Regions from separate parts of the Streptomyces gobitricini genome, predicted to be linked through region 1. Evidence: riboswitches for the same ligand, from Rfam matches in the RefSeq annotation. Region 1 holds a riboswitch; the other holds the start of a gene.

The links. A riboswitch is a leader RNA that binds a small molecule or an ion and turns the genes downstream of it on or off. The one in region 1 is predicted to bind cyclic di-AMP.
Region 2: it holds a riboswitch for cyclic di-AMP, as region 1 does, so the genes downstream of both, ABD347_RS23145 (C40 family peptidase) here and ABD347_RS18945 (M23 family metallopeptidase) in region 1, are expected to answer to the same signal.

Annotation. Positions count from the first base shown of each region.
Region 1 covers NZ_BAAASR010000020.1:87,346-95,064, forward strand. The annotation lists gene ABD347_RS18925 (MBL fold metallo-hydrolase) at 1-475, opposite strand, end outside; gene ABD347_RS18930 (carboxymuconolactone decarboxylase family protein) at 622-1,176, shown strand; gene ABD347_RS18935 (TetR/AcrR family transcriptional regulator) at 1,300-2,010, shown strand; gene ABD347_RS18940 (SGNH/GDSL hydrolase family protein) at 2,029-2,823, opposite strand; gene ABD347_RS18945 (M23 family metallopeptidase) at 2,992-3,909, opposite strand; cyclic di-AMP (ydaO/yuaA leader) riboswitch at 3,912-4,072, opposite strand; gene ABD347_RS18950 (tyrosine-protein phosphatase) at 4,884-5,696, shown strand; gene ABD347_RS18955 (DUF6126 family protein) at 5,700-5,816, opposite strand; gene ABD347_RS18960 (XRE family transcriptional regulator) at 5,836-6,510, opposite strand; gene ABD347_RS18965 (aspartate aminotransferase family protein) at 6,570-7,719, opposite strand, start outside.
Region 2 covers NZ_BAAASR010000026.1:99,307-107,025, reverse strand. The annotation lists gene ABD347_RS23160 (urease subunit alpha) at 1-147, opposite strand, end outside; gene ABD347_RS23155 (urease subunit beta) at 140-451, opposite strand; gene ABD347_RS23150 (urease subunit gamma) at 467-769, opposite strand; cyclic di-AMP (ydaO/yuaA leader) riboswitch at 1,516-1,688, shown strand; gene ABD347_RS23145 (C40 family peptidase) at 1,693-2,169, shown strand; gene ABD347_RS23140 (DUF6328 family protein) at 2,212-2,748, shown strand; gene ABD347_RS23135 (ATP-binding protein) at 2,775-3,206, opposite strand; gene ABD347_RS23130 (helix-turn-helix domain-containing protein) at 3,436-4,305, shown strand; gene ABD347_RS23125 (DUF397 domain-containing protein) at 4,322-4,525, shown strand; gene ABD347_RS23120 (8-amino-7-oxononanoate synthase) at 4,500-5,705, opposite strand; gene bioB (biotin synthase BioB) at 5,849-7,024, shown strand; gene ABD347_RS23110 (adenosylmethionine--8-amino-7-oxononanoate transaminase) at 7,017-7,719, shown strand, end outside.

The DNA.
Region 1 (7,719 bases):
AGATGACGACCACGTCGACCGGCCCGAGCGCGGCGAGCGGCAGCGGGACGGGATGCAGCCGCCTGGGTCCGGCGAAGGAGAAGGGTGAGCAGCGCTCGCCCCAGACCGGGTCGAAGAGGACCCGGTGGCCGTCCATTTCCACGAGCACGCTGGAGTGCCCCGTCCAGGTCAGCCGCAGCCCGGTGGCCGGCGGGCGGGCCAGGTCGGCGACGGTGGTGGGGTGTACGGGGACGGCGCCGGCCGGGGCCCTGCGCGCCCGCGCCTCCTTCTCGAAGTAGGTCTTCGCGAACTCCATGGTGGAGCCGGACGGCCTGTGCTTGGTCCCCACCGGGTTGCGGAACGCGCCGTCCGCGAAGTTCGGCGAGCGGCGGATCCGCTCCATCCGCTCCCCGGTGGCGTCCGCTCCGAACCCGGCGGGCCGCAGTGAACGCAGGCGGGATCGGAGCTGGTGCGGTATGCCGGCGCGGCTGCTCACGGGTCCTCCCATGGTGAGGGTCTCTCCATTATGGGCCGGAGGTGTGACAGCCCCGGGCCGGGGCGGTCACGAGGGCGATGTCACATCGGTGACGGCCTCGTCCGTCGTACCGGCGGAAGCCCGTCTTCGACCCATGGAGGCCCGTCATGACCCGCATCTCGCTGAACCCGCCGCGCACGCTCCTGTTCCGCGCCGTCGAGTGGTACTCGAAGCGCACGTACGGCGGGAAGGTCCTCGCCCCGGTGCTCGCGGCGGGGCACAACGGACGGGTGCTCCGCGCCACCCTGCGGTTCGAGCTCGCCGTCTCCCGGTGGAACACGCTGGACCCGCGCCTCAAGGCGCTGGCCGAGATGGCGTCCGCCGCCGCCATCGGGTGCGGCTGGTGCATGGACTTCGGCCACTGGGAGAGCACCCGGCGCGGGGTGGACGCGCGGAAGCTGCGGGACCTGCCGGTGTGGCGCGACAGTGACGCGTACTCGGCGCTCGAGCGCGACGTGCTGGCGTACGCGGAGGCCATGACCGCCACTCCGCCGACCGTCGACGACGCCCTGGCGCGGCGGCTGCGTACGGCACTCGGCGAGCCGGCGTTCGTGGAGCTGACCGCGATGGTGGCGGTGGAGAACATGCGCTCCCGCGTCAACGCCGCGCTGGGGCTCACCAGCCAGGGCTTCAAGGACCACTGCGAGCTCCGGCCCGAGTGACCGCGCGGGGGCGTCGGACGGGTGCGTCACGCGGGCGTCGCGACGGGAGCGTCGCACGGGAGCGTCGCGACGGTGGCCGGGAACGGGCGTACGCTGCTCCGCCGGACCGCCTAGGGTGTTGGCGTGGGCAGAGTGCGGTTGAGCGTGGCCGAGCGGCGGGAGGAACTCCTGCGGGCCGCGGTCGAGCAGATCGAGGCGCGGGGTGTGGCGGCGGTGCGGATCGCCGATGTGGCATCCGCCCTGGGCGTCAGCAGCGCGCTGGTCCTGTACCACTTCTCGACCAAGGAGAAGCTCCTCGCGGCGGCCTTCGCGCACGCCGCCGAGGCCGACCTCGCGCATCTGCGCCGGCTGCTGGGCCGCCGGACGACGGCGGCCCGGCGGCTGCGGGCGGCCGTGCACTGGTACGCCCCGACGGGCCGGGCCAAGGGGTGGCGGCTGTGGATCGAGGGCTGGGCGGCCGCGTTGCGCGAACCCGCGCTGCGGGAGGTCGCCCAGGACCTCGACCGGCAGTGGAAGGCGGCGCTGACCGAGGTGATCGCGCAGGGGGCGGCGGCGGGCGAGTTCCGCTGCGACGACCCTGCGGCGGCGGCCTGGCGGCTGACCGCCTTCCTGGACGGCCTGGCCGTCCAGATGACCGCGTACGCGGCGCCCTTCACCCGTGCCGCGATGCTGGCCTGGGCGGATGAGGCCCTCGCCCGGGAGATCGGCCGTCCGGACCTCCCGCCCGGCACGCCCCCCGGCCCCGGCACGCCCGGCGGCCCCCGTACGTCCGACCGTCCCGGCACGCCCGGCAGCCCGGACACACCTCCGGGCCCGGGTGCGTCCGGCTCCTGAACGCCCGGCGGCCCGCCGCTACAGCGGCAGCAGGTCGGGCCGCTTGGCCGACACGTGGTCACCGGACGATTCGCCGCGCAGCCGGCGGCCGATCCACGGGACGAGGTACTCGCGGGCCCAGTTGATGTCGTCGCGGCGCACTTCGAGGGTGCCGCGCGGCGGCAGCGGCGGCCAGGGCTGGTCGGGGTCGGCGGGGACATCGACGCCCAGGACCTGGCCGGCCCGGAGCGCGACGCGTGTGTGGCCCTCGGGCGACAGGTGGAGCCGGTCGCCGTCCCAGGCGCGCATGTCCTGCACGGTCCTGAGGGACCACAGGTCCAGCACCGGGCAGCCGTAGCGGTCGGCGACGGCGCGCACATGGCCGTTGTACGTGGCGATCTTGCCCCGCAGCCGGCGCAGCACGGGCATGGCCCGGGTGTCGAACCCGGTCGTCACCAGGACCGTGCCGACCACGGACCGCAGGTCGGCGACGGCGCGCTCGAAGCGCTCGGCCACGTCGTCCGGATCGCTGCCGGGCCGGATGATGTCGTTGCCGCCCGCGCAGAAGGTCACCAGGTCGGGAGCGAGTTCCTTGGCGCGCGGGACCTGCTCCTCCACGATCTGGTCGAGGAGGCGCCCGCGTACGGCGAGGTTGGCGTACCGGAACTCCTCGGGCTCCGGCAGCCGGTCGGCGAGCAGCACCGCGAGGCGGTCCGCCCAGCCGACGAACGTTCCGTCGGGGCCAGGGTCTCCGACGCCCTCGGTGAAGCTGTCACCGATCGCCGCGTACGACCCGAATACGTCACTGTCTCTGAATGTCGAATCGTCTGCCACGGGAGCACATTTTTCACCCGGGGATGTGACCTACGCGACCGTAAGAGGGGTTGACGGGGGGTGATGTTTACCACCGGTCAAGATTCCCCCAAGGCCGGAACACGGCTCCGCCCGGCACCGGGGGGCGGTGCCGGGCGGAGCGCTGTCACTCGTGGAGGCGCGGGGGCGTCAGATGGAGACGCCGTTCTGGCGGAGGTACGCCAGCGGGTCGATGTCCGAGCCGTAGCTGGGGCTGGTCCGGATCTCGAAGTGCAGGTGCGGGCCGGTGGAGTTGCCGGTGGAGCCGGACAGGCCGATCTGCTGGCCACCGCTCACGGACTGGCCGGAGGAGACGGACAGCGAGGAGAGGTGGGCGTACTGCGAGTAGGTGCCGTCGGTGTGCTGGATGACGACCTCGTTGCCGTACGCGCCGCTCCAGCCGGCCGAGACGACGGTGCCCGCGCCCACGGCCTTGACGGTGGTGCCGGAGGAGGCGGAGAAGTCGACGCCCGTGTGGTAACCGGAGGACCAGCTGGAGCCGGAGGCCCGGTAGGGGGTGGTGACGCCGGCGTCCACCGGGGCGGTGAAGCCCGAGCCGCTGGTCTTCGGGGCGGACTGGGCCGGGGCAGCGGCCTTCGCGGCGGAGCGCGAGGCGCGGGTCTCGCTACGGGTGTCGTCGGCCTTCGGCTTGGCCGGGGCCGCCTTCTGCTTCGCCGGAGCGGCCTTCGCCGGAGCGGCCGTGGACTTGGCGCCGAGCGTGAGCTTCATGCCCGGGAGGATCAGCGACGGGTCCTCGCCGACGACCTGGCGGTTGTCCTGGTACAGCTTCTGCCAGCCGCCCTTGACGTTCTTGTTCTTGGCGATCTTGGAGAGGTAGTCACCCGCGACGACGGTGTACGTGCGCGGCGCGGCCTTCTGCGCGGCGGCGACCGGGGCGGCCTCGACGGCGGCGCTGACGGCCTGCTGGGGCGCGGTGGCAGGGGCGGCGTGCGCACCGGTGGCTCCGAGCAGCGGGAGGGCGATGGCGGCGCCACCCGTTCCGGCGGCGACGAAACCCCGCGTGAGGGAGTTGGACTTGGGACGGCGGTGCTTACCCGTGGCGGGCATGGCGAATTCCTCTCCGGCGCCTGCGAGGTGAGCTGTCGGGTTCGGACTGGAGTTGTCCGGCCGCGCCTTGACGCGACTTCACCCCGAGCCGTCCCGGTATTCCGGTACGGCGACTTACCTGGGTCCCCCGCTCCTGCCACACGTGGGTGGGTGCGAATTCCGACCGGTGGCAGGATTCGGCGGTCCGGCCGGATTGCCGTGACCGTAAGCGAGCCGGGTCGGCGTGAACAAGCCGCCTCTTTCGTCCCGGCATTCCCAGGGGTGCGGCGGCCGGGGAATTCCCGTCACCCTCCGTGGAACCCGGATCATGAATTCCCTTCCTGGGCACGGAATTCACGGGGCGCGCCCCGCCACGGACGGTCACGGTTATGACGCTGCTCACGTGACCCCGCGCCACCTCCCTTACCGTCGGGGCATGTTGCACCTAAACCACCAATACGGACAGAAGCCCCATTTCTTGACGAGATACAGCGAGAAGCCTCAATCCATCGTCGGCCGCCGCCCCATGGCAGCGACACCGGGACTCCGTCCAGCCAGGCGACAAACCAGTGCGAAATAGGGCAGACATCTCAGACCAGGCACCGCACGCGGTCCCTTCGCCCCCCACATGTACGGCCGGTCGCCCGCCCCCCACGCTCCCCCGGCACCTCTGTCGGCGAGCGGACCCGCGCACTCGCGGCCTCCCGGCCTGCCGGCCCCCAGCCCCCTCGCCCTCCCCGGCCCCCCGTACGGAGGCTCCACCGGCCCCGTGCCGGTGCCGCGCCCCGGACGGTCGCCTCGCCCGCCCCTCCCCCACCACCCGGATCACGGGTGCCGGCCTCCCGTCTCGACGGTTCCCGGGACGGCCCCGATCATGGGAAGGGCAACGAATGTACGAGGCGCACAGAGATTGATTGCCCCACGAACCGATGTCGTATCGTCGGACCGCGACATCGTCGGCGGCCGACGCCGACCGCACACACGGAGGAGCCCCCGTGACGCAGCAGCTGCCGCAGGTCCCGTCGATCGAGCCCGAGCTGACCGGAGTGCGCAACTTCCGTGACGTCGGCGGGCTTCCGACCGCGGACGGCCGGCGGGTGCGCCAGGGCAGGCTCTACCGCAGCGGCCACCTCGCGCACGCCACGGGCGAGGACGCCGCCTTCCTGGCCGGCCTCGGCCTGCACACCATCTTCGACTTCCGCAACGCCGCCGACCAGAGACTGGAAGGCCCGGACGTCGAGCTGCCCGGGGTGCGGAACGTGAACATCCCGCTCTCCGACCCGGCCGACGGAGCGGAGTTCTGGACCATGGTCCGCGACGGCGACCTCGACCAGCTGCGGTCGATCCTCGACGACGGCAAGGCGGCGGCCCGGATGACGGCCTCGTACCGCGAGATCATCAAGGAGCGCACCGCGGAGCACAGCCGCGTGCTGCACGCCCTCGCCGAGGACAGCGTCCCGGCCCTGATGCACTGCGCCGCCGGCAAGGACCGGGCGGGTCTGTCCATAGCGGTGGCGCTGCTGGCGGTCGGCGTCGAGCGGGACGCGATCGAGGAGGACTACCTCAAGTCCAACGACCCGCGCCGCCGCTACAAGGTGCGCCGCAGCGACAGCTCCCCGGCCGGTATGTCGCCCGAGGTCATGGAGCTGCTCAACCCGCTCTTCGAGGCGCGCCTCGACTACCTGGCGGCGGCCTTCTCGACGATCGAGGAGACCTGGGGCTCGACCGACCGCTACCTGACCGAGGGACTGAAGCTGAGCGACGAGACCCGGGAGCGGCTGCGCGAGCGGCTGCTCGACGAGGGCTGAGCCCTACTCGGCCCCGAGCGCGAACAGCAGGTAGAGGAAGGCCGCGAAGAGGTGGCCCGCCACCAGGTAGGCGAAGAGCCGGATCACGAGCCCCCTGGGGAACTTCCCTTCGTACGACATGCGAACGCTCCGATCGGGGTCAGCGCCGGTGGGCGCCCGCGCCGAGGCACAGGTCGGCCGCGGCGCTCTGCATGAGGGTGTGGACGAAGAGCAGCTCCGCCCCACCGCGGGTGGCCGCGGCGATACGGTGCGGGGTCAGCGAGTCGAAGTGCGCGCTGTCCCCGGGGTCGAGGACGTGGACCGCCTCCCCGAGGGCCAGGCGCACCCGCCCGTCGAGGACGTACAGCCACTCCTCCCCAGGGTGGACGCGTACGAGGTCGTGCCGCGTGGCGTAGGGCACCCGCACTCGCAGTGCCTGCATCGCCCGTCCGGGGCCGCCGGCCTGGTGGTAGACCCAGCCGTCCGCCTCGGCGGGCTCCGCCCGGCCGCCCCGGACGACGGGGTCGCGCTCCGGAGGCACCTCGCCCAGCAGGTCGGAGACGGTCGTGCCGTAGACGCGGGCGAGGCCGAGCAGCATCGGCAGGGAGGGCTGGCGGCGACCGGTCTCCAGCCGCGACAGGTGGGCCGGGGAGAGTCCGGCGCGCTGCGCGGCGGCCTCCAGGGTGAGGCCCCGGCGCCGGCGCAGCGCGCGCAGCTGGGGCGCCACGTCCGGGATGGCGGCGGAGGACGGGTCGGACGGACCGGGGCCGGAGGGTCCCGGTCCGGAGGGTCCGGGGCCCGACGGCGTGGACGGCGCCTCGGCGGGAGTGCTCATGCACTCATTGCGCCACCACCCTTGCCTCCGGGGCAATTTTTTTGCCCAGGAGGCAAAAACTATCGGTTGGCCACCGCCTGCTTCATCAGTGTGCGGCCGAAGTCCCAGATCAGACCGCCACCGCTGTGCGCCTCGTCCATGACCGCGGTGAACGCCTCCACGAACCGGTCCACCTCCCGTTCCCCGATGATGAGCGGCGGGATCAGCTTGATGACCTCCAGCCGGTCACCGGAGACCTGGGTGAGGATGCGGTGCCGCTGCAGCAGCGGCACCACGACCATCTGCGCGAAGAGGCCTTTGCGGGCCGCCTGGAGCATCGTCCACCGGCTGCGCAGGCCCAGTGAGGACGGGCGGCCGAACTCGATACCGATCATGAGGCCGCGGCCGCGCACCTCGTGCAGCATCTCGTAGCGGTCGACGAGTGCGGCGAGCCGTGACTTCAGCAGCTCACCCGTCGTCCGGGCGTTCGCCACGATCTCCTCGTCGTCCATTGCCGACAGGACGGCGAGCCCGGCCACCATGGCCTGGGCGTTCGCACCGAAGCTGGCGGAGTGGATCAGCACCCGGTCCATCGCCGAGTACACCTTCTTGAAGATCCAGTCCTTGCCGAGGGTGGCCCCGACCGGCACATAGCCGCCCGACAGCGCCTTGGCGACGCACACCAGGTCCGGCTCGACGCCGTCCTCGTGCTGGTAGCCGTAGAAGGTGCCGGTCCGGCCGAGGCCCGTCTGGACCTCGTCGGCGATCAGCAGCGCCTTGCGCCTGTGGAGCAGCTCCTGTGCGGCACGCAGGAAGCCGGGCGGGGCCTCGTGGACCCCCTTGCCCTGGATGGGCTCGACGATGAGGGCGGCCACATCGCCCCGAGCGAGCTCCCGCTCCAGTGCCGCCAGGTCGCCCAGCTCGATCGCGGTGTCGGGCAGCAGCGGGTCGAAGCCGTCGCGGAAGCAGCGCTCCCCGTTGACCGAGAGGGAGCCGGTGGTCAGCCCGTGGAAGGCGTGCGTGCAGTACAGCACGCGCGGCCGGCCGGTGGCGTACCGGGCGAACTTCAGTGCGGTCTCCACCGCCTCCGTACCGCTGTTGGAGAAGAACACCCGGTCCAGGTGCGGCGAGTACGTCAGCAGCTTCTCGGCGAGCAGTCCCGGCAGGGGCGGGCAGTCGAAGCGGGTGAGGTCGGCGAGCTCCGCGTCGAGGACGTCATGGAGGGCCTTG
Region 2 (7,719 bases), on a different contig from region 1:
GAACACCGCCTCGTCGCCCGAGCGTCCGGGTCCGCCGGAGCGGTCCTCCTCGATCTCGACGAGCAGGTCGGTGTCGGCGAGCCGGATGCGGTCGCCGGTGGTGGGGCCGAAGAGGTCGGCGTACACGGGTCGGGGCAGTTCAGCCATCGAGAGGGCCTCCGGTCTCTCCGCGCAGGCCGGGGACGACGCGCAGCCCGGCGAGCGGTACGAGTTCGATGTCGACGGGGATGCCGGGCTCGAAGCGTACGGCGGTACCGGCGGCGATGTTGAGCCGCAGGCCGCGCGCGGCCGGACGGTCGAAGTCGAGGCCGGGGTTGGCCTCCGCGAAGTGGTAGTGCGAGCCGACCTGGACGGGCCGGTCGGCGGCGTTGAGGACGGTGAGGAGGGTGACGGGGCGCCCTTCGTTGAAGGGGACGGGCTCGTCCGCGTACAGGATCTCTCCGGGGATCATCGGCGGCGTCCCCCGTCAGAGGATCGGGTCGTGGACGGTGACGAGCTTGGTGCCGTCGGGGAAGGTGGCCTCGACCTGGACGTCGTGGATCATCTCGGGGATGCCGTCCATGACGTCGTCGCGACTGAGCACCTTGCGGCCGGACGCCATGAGCTCGGCGACGGTACGGCCGTCGCGGGCCCCCTCCAGGATGTGGGAGGTGATGAGGGCGACGGCCTCGGGGTGGTTGAGCCTCACGCCGCGTGCCCTGCGCTTCTCCGCCACGTCGGCGGCGACATGGACGAGCAGTCGTTCCTGCTCGTGGGGGGTCAGTTGCACGTTTCACCTCACGGTCTCCCGCCCGATGTGGTCCCGGGCGCAGCGGGGACCCTATCCGGCTTCAACACTCTGTTGACCTGCGGGAACGAGTGTCACCCAGAGATATTTCCATCTCGGGACAGAGTTTTTCCGGGAGGTTAACTGCGCCTTTGCCCGCCCATGGACATCCGGGAACGCGGGCTCCGCGGCCCCGCCCCGGGCCCCCGAGCCCACGGGACCCCGCCCACGGCGCCCCGCACCGGGTGCGGGCCCTCGCGGGGCGCGCGACGGCGCTCCGCGACGCCCTGGCCTCGACGGACGAGCGCGGCGGGAGCGGTGCGCACGCCCACGCGCTCGCGCGGGCGTTCCGGGCCGTTGCGGTGAACGGCGCGCGGGACGCGTGACGGCGCCTCAGAACCGAGGTGCGGGACCGACCGGGCCCTCCCCCGGATGGGCTCAGGAGTACGACGAGCGATGCCTCGTTCAGCGTACGCAACCGGACGAATTTCGTACGACGCGAGTTGCGCACCGACTGTACACATCTGGCGGAATGTCAGGTTCCGCCGCTGGTACGGGGATCGTCGGCGTCACGCGGCGGGGGACCAAACAGACTCTGTCCACCCGAATGGATCAGTCGTGAGGAGCCTCACAAAAGGCCGTTTCGACTCGGAATTTCACCCCGGCATGGGTCAAGATCCCTGACGACGACAAGCCCCCGCCGCCGCGGCGGGGCGGTCCGGGCGGACGCCGAGTCCTGCCGCCGTCCGGATGACTGGTCGACAGGAGTGGATCGGCAGGAGTGGAGGACCCGAGCAGTGCGGGTGACCGAACGATGTACGTCCCATCGGTCGCCCTTGGGGTGAAGCCGCGCGAGCGGCCGGGCAACTTCGCCAGCCCGAACCCGACAGGTCATCCTTCACAGGCGGCTGACGAAGGGTTGCGCCATGACCGCGCAGATTCATGTCCCGTCTCTGCTCTCCCGGGCCGGTGCCGTCTCAGCACTCGCCCTCGCCGCCGTCGGCGGCCAGATGCTGGCGCCCGGCGCCGTGTCCGAGGCACAGGCCGCGCCGGCACACGGCACCAAGGCACTGAACATCGCCGCGTCCAAGAAGGGTGCACCGTACAAGTACGGAGCGGCGGGTCCCTCCCGCTTCGACTGCTCCGGCCTCACCCTGTACTCGTACAAGAAGGCCGGGAAGACGCTGCCGCGCACGGCCCAGCAGCAGTACAACAAGACGCGCCACATCTCCGCCTCCGGCCGGCAGAAAGGCGACCTCGTGTTCTTCCACCGGGGGAGCAACGTCTACCACGTCGGAATCTACGCGGGTAACAACAAGATCTGGCACTCACCGAAGTCGGGTTCGGTGGTGAAGCTGGACAAGATCTGGTCGAAGTCGGTCTGGTACGGGCGCGTCCGCTGAGCCTCCGGGCATGAGCGGTGGTGCGGGGGGTACTCGGGGTGAGTGTCCGGCGAGAGCCCCCGCACCGCGCGCAACGAGACGCCCCTGGAGCGTGCCGACCGCAACTTCGGCGAGCTGCTCCAGGAACTGCGCGTCACACAGACCGGCGTCCAGATCTTGTTCGCCTTCCTGCTGACGCTGGCGTTCACGTCCCGCTTCGAGTCGCTCGACTCCTACCAGCGGGGCCTGTACGTCGTGACGCTGCTGCTCTCGATGGTGGCGGCCGTCCTGCTGACCGCCCCCGCCGCCCTGCACCGCGCGCTCTTCCAGCAGGGCGCCAAGGCCCGCATCGTCTCCGTGTCGTCCCGGCTGGCGAGGATCGGGCTCGGCGTCCTGGCCCTGGCCCTCACCTCGTCCGTGTCGCTGGTCGTCGACGTGGTGCACGGCCGCCCGGAGGGCCTCGCGGCGGGCACTTTCACCCTGCTCGTCTGCGCCGGCCTGTGGGGGGTCCTCCCCTACCTCGTGCGGCGCCGGCTCGGCGCCCGGTCCCCGGAGCAGCCGGCGGGGACACGCCCGGGGCGCCGCGGCCCCCGCCGGTGACGCCGGCCACGGCCAGGGCGGGGCGGTCAGGTCTGGACCGGGACCGTCCAGGGGAGGGCGATCCAGACGGTCTTTCCCCCCTCCGGGGTGGGGGTGACCGAGAGACGGCCGCCGCACTCCGCCGCGAGCCAGCGGATGATGACCATGCCGCGGCCGTTGTCCTGCTGCACGGCCGCGGGCAGCCGCCGCGGCCAGCGCGGATGACTGTCGGTGACACCGATGCGCAGCCGCTCGTCGCGCTCCAGCCGTACGTCCACGGTGAAGGTCGGTGACAGGCCGAAGGTGTGCTGGACGGCGTTGGTGGCGAGCTCCGAGACGATCAGCCGGACCGTGTCGGCCGTTTCCGCGTCGTCGGGGAGGCCCCATTCCGTGAGGACGTCCGCCACGTATCTTCTGGCGGCGGATACCGAGACGGGGTCGCTCGGCAGAGTGACGGATGCTTCCTGATGGTCTGCCATGGCGACGCCGTCCCTTTCCCACCGGGGCCGGACTCCGACACGTACCGGATGTTTTGTGAGGACGGCCTCGGAATGCGCTTCGCGCCAGAGTGCCACTTATGTCGTCCCCGATGAGGGCGATCCACCAAGATCTGCATATATCTGTCGCTCGAAGCGGTGAACTCTGCTACGCGAGAACGGATTTGGGCGGCAAACTGGTGGGTTGGTCCGACGGCGGCAGGAGGCGGTCATGCGAGGCACTCGGCACGGTCCGGCGGTGCGTCGGCGCAAGCTCGGCGAGGAGTTGCGCGCGCTGCGCCTCGCGGCGGGCCTCACCAGCCGTGAGGCGGCGCGGCTGGCGGGCTGGCACCAGTCGAAGATGAGCCGGATCGAGACGGGTACGAGCGGGGTGACGGGCGCGGACGTGGCGCGGCTGCTCGACGCCTACGGCGTCCGCGACCCCCGGCTACGGGCCGTGCCGGAGGCGCTGGCGGGAGCGGTGGCGGACGGCGGCGGAGCGGGGTGGTGGCATGCGTACCGGGGGGTGCTGCCGCCTCCGTACCAGGACTTCATCAGCCTGGAGGCGCAGGCGTGCACGGCCCGCACCCTGGAGACGTCGGTGGTGCCGGGCCTTTTGCAGACGGCGGAGTACGCGCGTGCGGTGACGCGGGCGGCGCTGGGCGGGGTGCCGGCGGCGACGGTCGATTCGTTGGTGCGGGTGCGGATCGCGCGGCAGGAGGTGCTGCGCGCCGATCCTCCGCTGCGGCTGGAGGCGGTGCTCGACGAGGCGGTGCTGCGGCGGCGGGTGGGCGGGGCGGGGGTGATGAAACAGCAGTTACGGCAGTTGCTGGAGTGGTCGCGGTTGCCCCATGTGCGGCTTCAGGTGCTGCCGTTCACCCTGGGCGAGTACGTCGGTCTCTCCGGGCCTTTCGTTATCTTCTCCTTTCCGAACATTTCCGATCTGGATGTGGTTGCTCTTGACCACTTGACGAGTAGCCTCTATCTGGAACGCACGGAAGACCTCGAGGCGTACGGGGCCGCCTTCCGCACCATGCAGGAGCACGCCCTGTCGCCCGGGGACACATCGGACCTCATCGCCGGGATCGGTGACGGCGCGTAGGGAGAGGGCACCCCCCATGTCGGCTCACCCCGCACACCACGACCTCCCCCACTGGCGGCGCAGCAGCCGCAGCGTGGGCATGAACAACTGCGTCGAGGCCGCCCGCCTCGACACCGCACAGCTCGCCGTACGCGACTCGAAGGACACCGCCAGGCCGCCGCTGCGCTTCTCGACGACGGCCTGGACCTCCTTCGTCACCTCCTTGAAGGAGGTCGGCTGACCGGCACCGGCGCCGTACGGAGGATCGTGGCGACCGCCCACTCCACCTGACTCTCCGTCAGGTCGGCTCGGGCGGTGAGCCGGAGGCGCGAGATGCCGTCCGGTACCGACGGCGGCCGGAAACACCCCACCGCGAGCCCTTCGGCCCGGCAGTCGGCCGCCCACTTCACCGCCTCCTCCGGTGAAGGGGCCCGTACGGAGACGACGGCGGCGTCCGGCCGCACGGCGGTCAGACCCGCGGCGGTCAGCCGCGCGTGCAGGGTGGCCGCCACCGCGCGCGCCCGGCCGGCCAGCCCCGGGTCGCCGCGCAGCAGTCGCAGGCCCGCCAGTGCCGCGCCCGCGGCGGCCGGGGCGAGACCCGTGTCGAAGATGAACGTCCGGGCGGCGTTGACCAGGTGGTCGATCACCCGGGCGGGCCCGAGGACCGCTCCGCCCTGGCTGCCCAGCGACTTGGAGAGGGTGAGCGTGGCGATCACGTCGGGGTCGCCCGCGAGCCCCGCCGCGTGCAGCGCGCCGCGCCCGCCCTCCCCCAGCACGCCGAGGCCGTGCGCGTCGTCGACCACCAGCGCCGCGCCGTGAGCCCGGCACGCCGCCGCGAGACCGGTCAGCGGGGCCGCGTCACCGTCGACGGAGAAGACCGAGTCCGTGACGGCGAGCGCCCGCCGTCCGGGGTGGGCACCGAGCGTCTTGGCGACCCCGTCGGGGTCGGCGTGCGGGACGACGGCCGTCTCGGCGCGCGACAGCCGGCAGCCGTCCACGATGGAGGCGTGGTTGCCCGCGTCCGAGACGATCAGCGAGCCCCGCGCGCTCAGCGCGGTCAGGGCGGCGAGGTTGGCCGCGTACCCGGAGGAGAACACCAGCGCCGCCTCGAAACCGCAGAACGCGGCCAGCTCCCGCTCCAGCTCCGTGTGCAGCTCGGTGGTGCCGGTCACCAGCCGCGAGCCGGTGGCACCCGCGCCCCAGCGGCGGGCGGCGCCGGCGGCCGCGGCGGTGATGTCCGGGTGGCGGGTGAGGCCGAGGTAGTCGTTGCTCGCCAGGTCCAGCAGGTCCGGCACGGCCGGCCGGGGGCGGAGCGTACGGACGAGGCCGGCGTCCGCGCGGCGGCGCGCCTCGGTGTCGATCCAGTCGAAGGGCGAGCCGAGGGGCGGGGCGAGCGGCCGGTCGAGCGGAGCCTGAGGCATGTCCGGTTCCCTTTTGTAGACAGCGAACAGACCCTAATAGTGGTCGGGCGCGCCCGGAGTGTGGTTATACACACACTCGAAACCGGCTCTCCTGTGGAGTTCCTCCTTGGCCCCGAGCCGTGCCGTAGGCCAGGATCAGCGTCATGGACCTGCTGAACACGCTGGTGGACAAGGGGCTTCGGCGCGAGCTGCCGACCCGCGAAGAAGCGCTCGCCGTGCTGGCGACCTCGGACGACGAGCTGCTGGACGTGGTGGCCGCGGCCGGGAAGGTACGCCGTCAGTGGTTCGGACGGCGGGTGAAGCTCAACTACCTGGTCAACCTGAAGTCCGGGCTGTGTCCCGAGGACTGCTCGTACTGCTCGCAGCGGCTCGGCTCCAAGGCGGAGATCCTCAAGTACACCTGGCTGAAGCCGGAGGAGGCGTCGAAGGCGGCCGCCGCCGGTGTCGCGGGCGGCGCCAAGCGGGTCTGTCTGGTGGCCAGCGGGCGCGGGCCGACGGACCGGGACGTCGACCGGGTCTCGAAGACCATCGAGGCCATCAAGGAGAAGAACGAGGGCGTCGAGGTCTGTGCCTGCCTCGGGCTGCTCTCGGACGGCCAGGCGGAGCGGCTGCGGTCGGCGGGGGCGGACGCGTACAACCACAACCTCAACACGTCCGAGGGGACGTACGGGGAGATCACGACCACGCACACCTACGCGGACCGGGTCGACACGGTGCAGAAGGCGCACGCGGCCGGCCTGTCCGCCTGCTCCGGGCTGATCGCGGGCATGGGCGAGAGCGACGAGGACCTGGTCGACGTCGTCTTCGCACTGCGCGAGCTGGACCCGGACTCGGTACCGGTGAACTTCCTGATCCCCTTCGAGGGCACGCCGCTGGCCAAGGAGTGGAACCTCACCCCGCAGCGGGCGCTGCGCATCCTGGCGATGGTCCGGTTCGTCTGCCCGGACGTGGAGGTCCGGCTGGCCGGCGGCCGCGAGGTGCACCTGCGCTCGCTCCAGCCGCTGGCCCTGCACCTGGCCAACTCGATCTTCCTGGGCGACTACCTCACCAGTGAGGGCCAGGCCGGCAAGGCGGACCTGGACATGATCGCGGACGCCGGCTTCGAGGTGGAGGGCACGGACACCACCACGCTGCCCGAGCACCGCGCGGACGCCGCCTCCTGCGGCACCGGCGGCGGCTGCGGCTCCGGCTCGGTGTGCGGTACGGACGAGCCCGCCCCCGCCTCGACGGCCGACCAGGCCCGTACCGACCAGGCCCGTACCGACCTGGTCGCCGTGCGGCGCCGGGGCGCCGGCACCGACCTCGCGCCCAATGCGTGAGGGCGGTGCCGCCGAGCTGATCGCCCTCGACCGGGCCCATGTGTGGCACCCGTACGGCCCCATGCCGGGTCGTACGGACCCGCTCGTCGTGGAGTCCGCCGCCGGGGTCCGGCTGCGGCTCGCCGCACCGGCGCACGGGCAGGACGAGCTGGTCGACGGCATGTCGTCGTGGTGGTCGGCCGTCCACGGCTACAACCACCCGGTGCTCAACGAGGCGGCGCGCGGCCAGCTCGACCGGATGAGCCATGTGATGTTCGGCGGTCTCACCCATGAGCCCGCCGTGCGCCTGGCCGCCCGGCTGGTGGAGATCACGCCGGAACCGCTGCGGCACGTCTTCCTCAGTGACTCGGGCTCGGTCGCCGTCGAGGTGTCCATCAAGATGTGCCTGCAGTACTGGCGGTCCGTCGGCCGCCCGGCCAAGCGGCGACTGCTGACCTGGCGCGGTGGCTACCACGGTGACACCTGGCAGCCGATGTCGGTGTGCGATCCCGAGGGCGGCATGCACGAGCTGTGGTCCGGGGCGCTGCCGCGGCAGGTCTTCGTGGGCCCGCCGCCGGCCGCGTACGAGGAGTCGTACGCCGAGGAGCTGAGGTCGGCGATCGGGCGGCACGCGGACGAGCTGGCCGCGGTGATCGTCGAACCGGTGGTCCAGGGCGCGGGCGGGATGCGGTTCCACGACCCGGCGTACCTGCGGG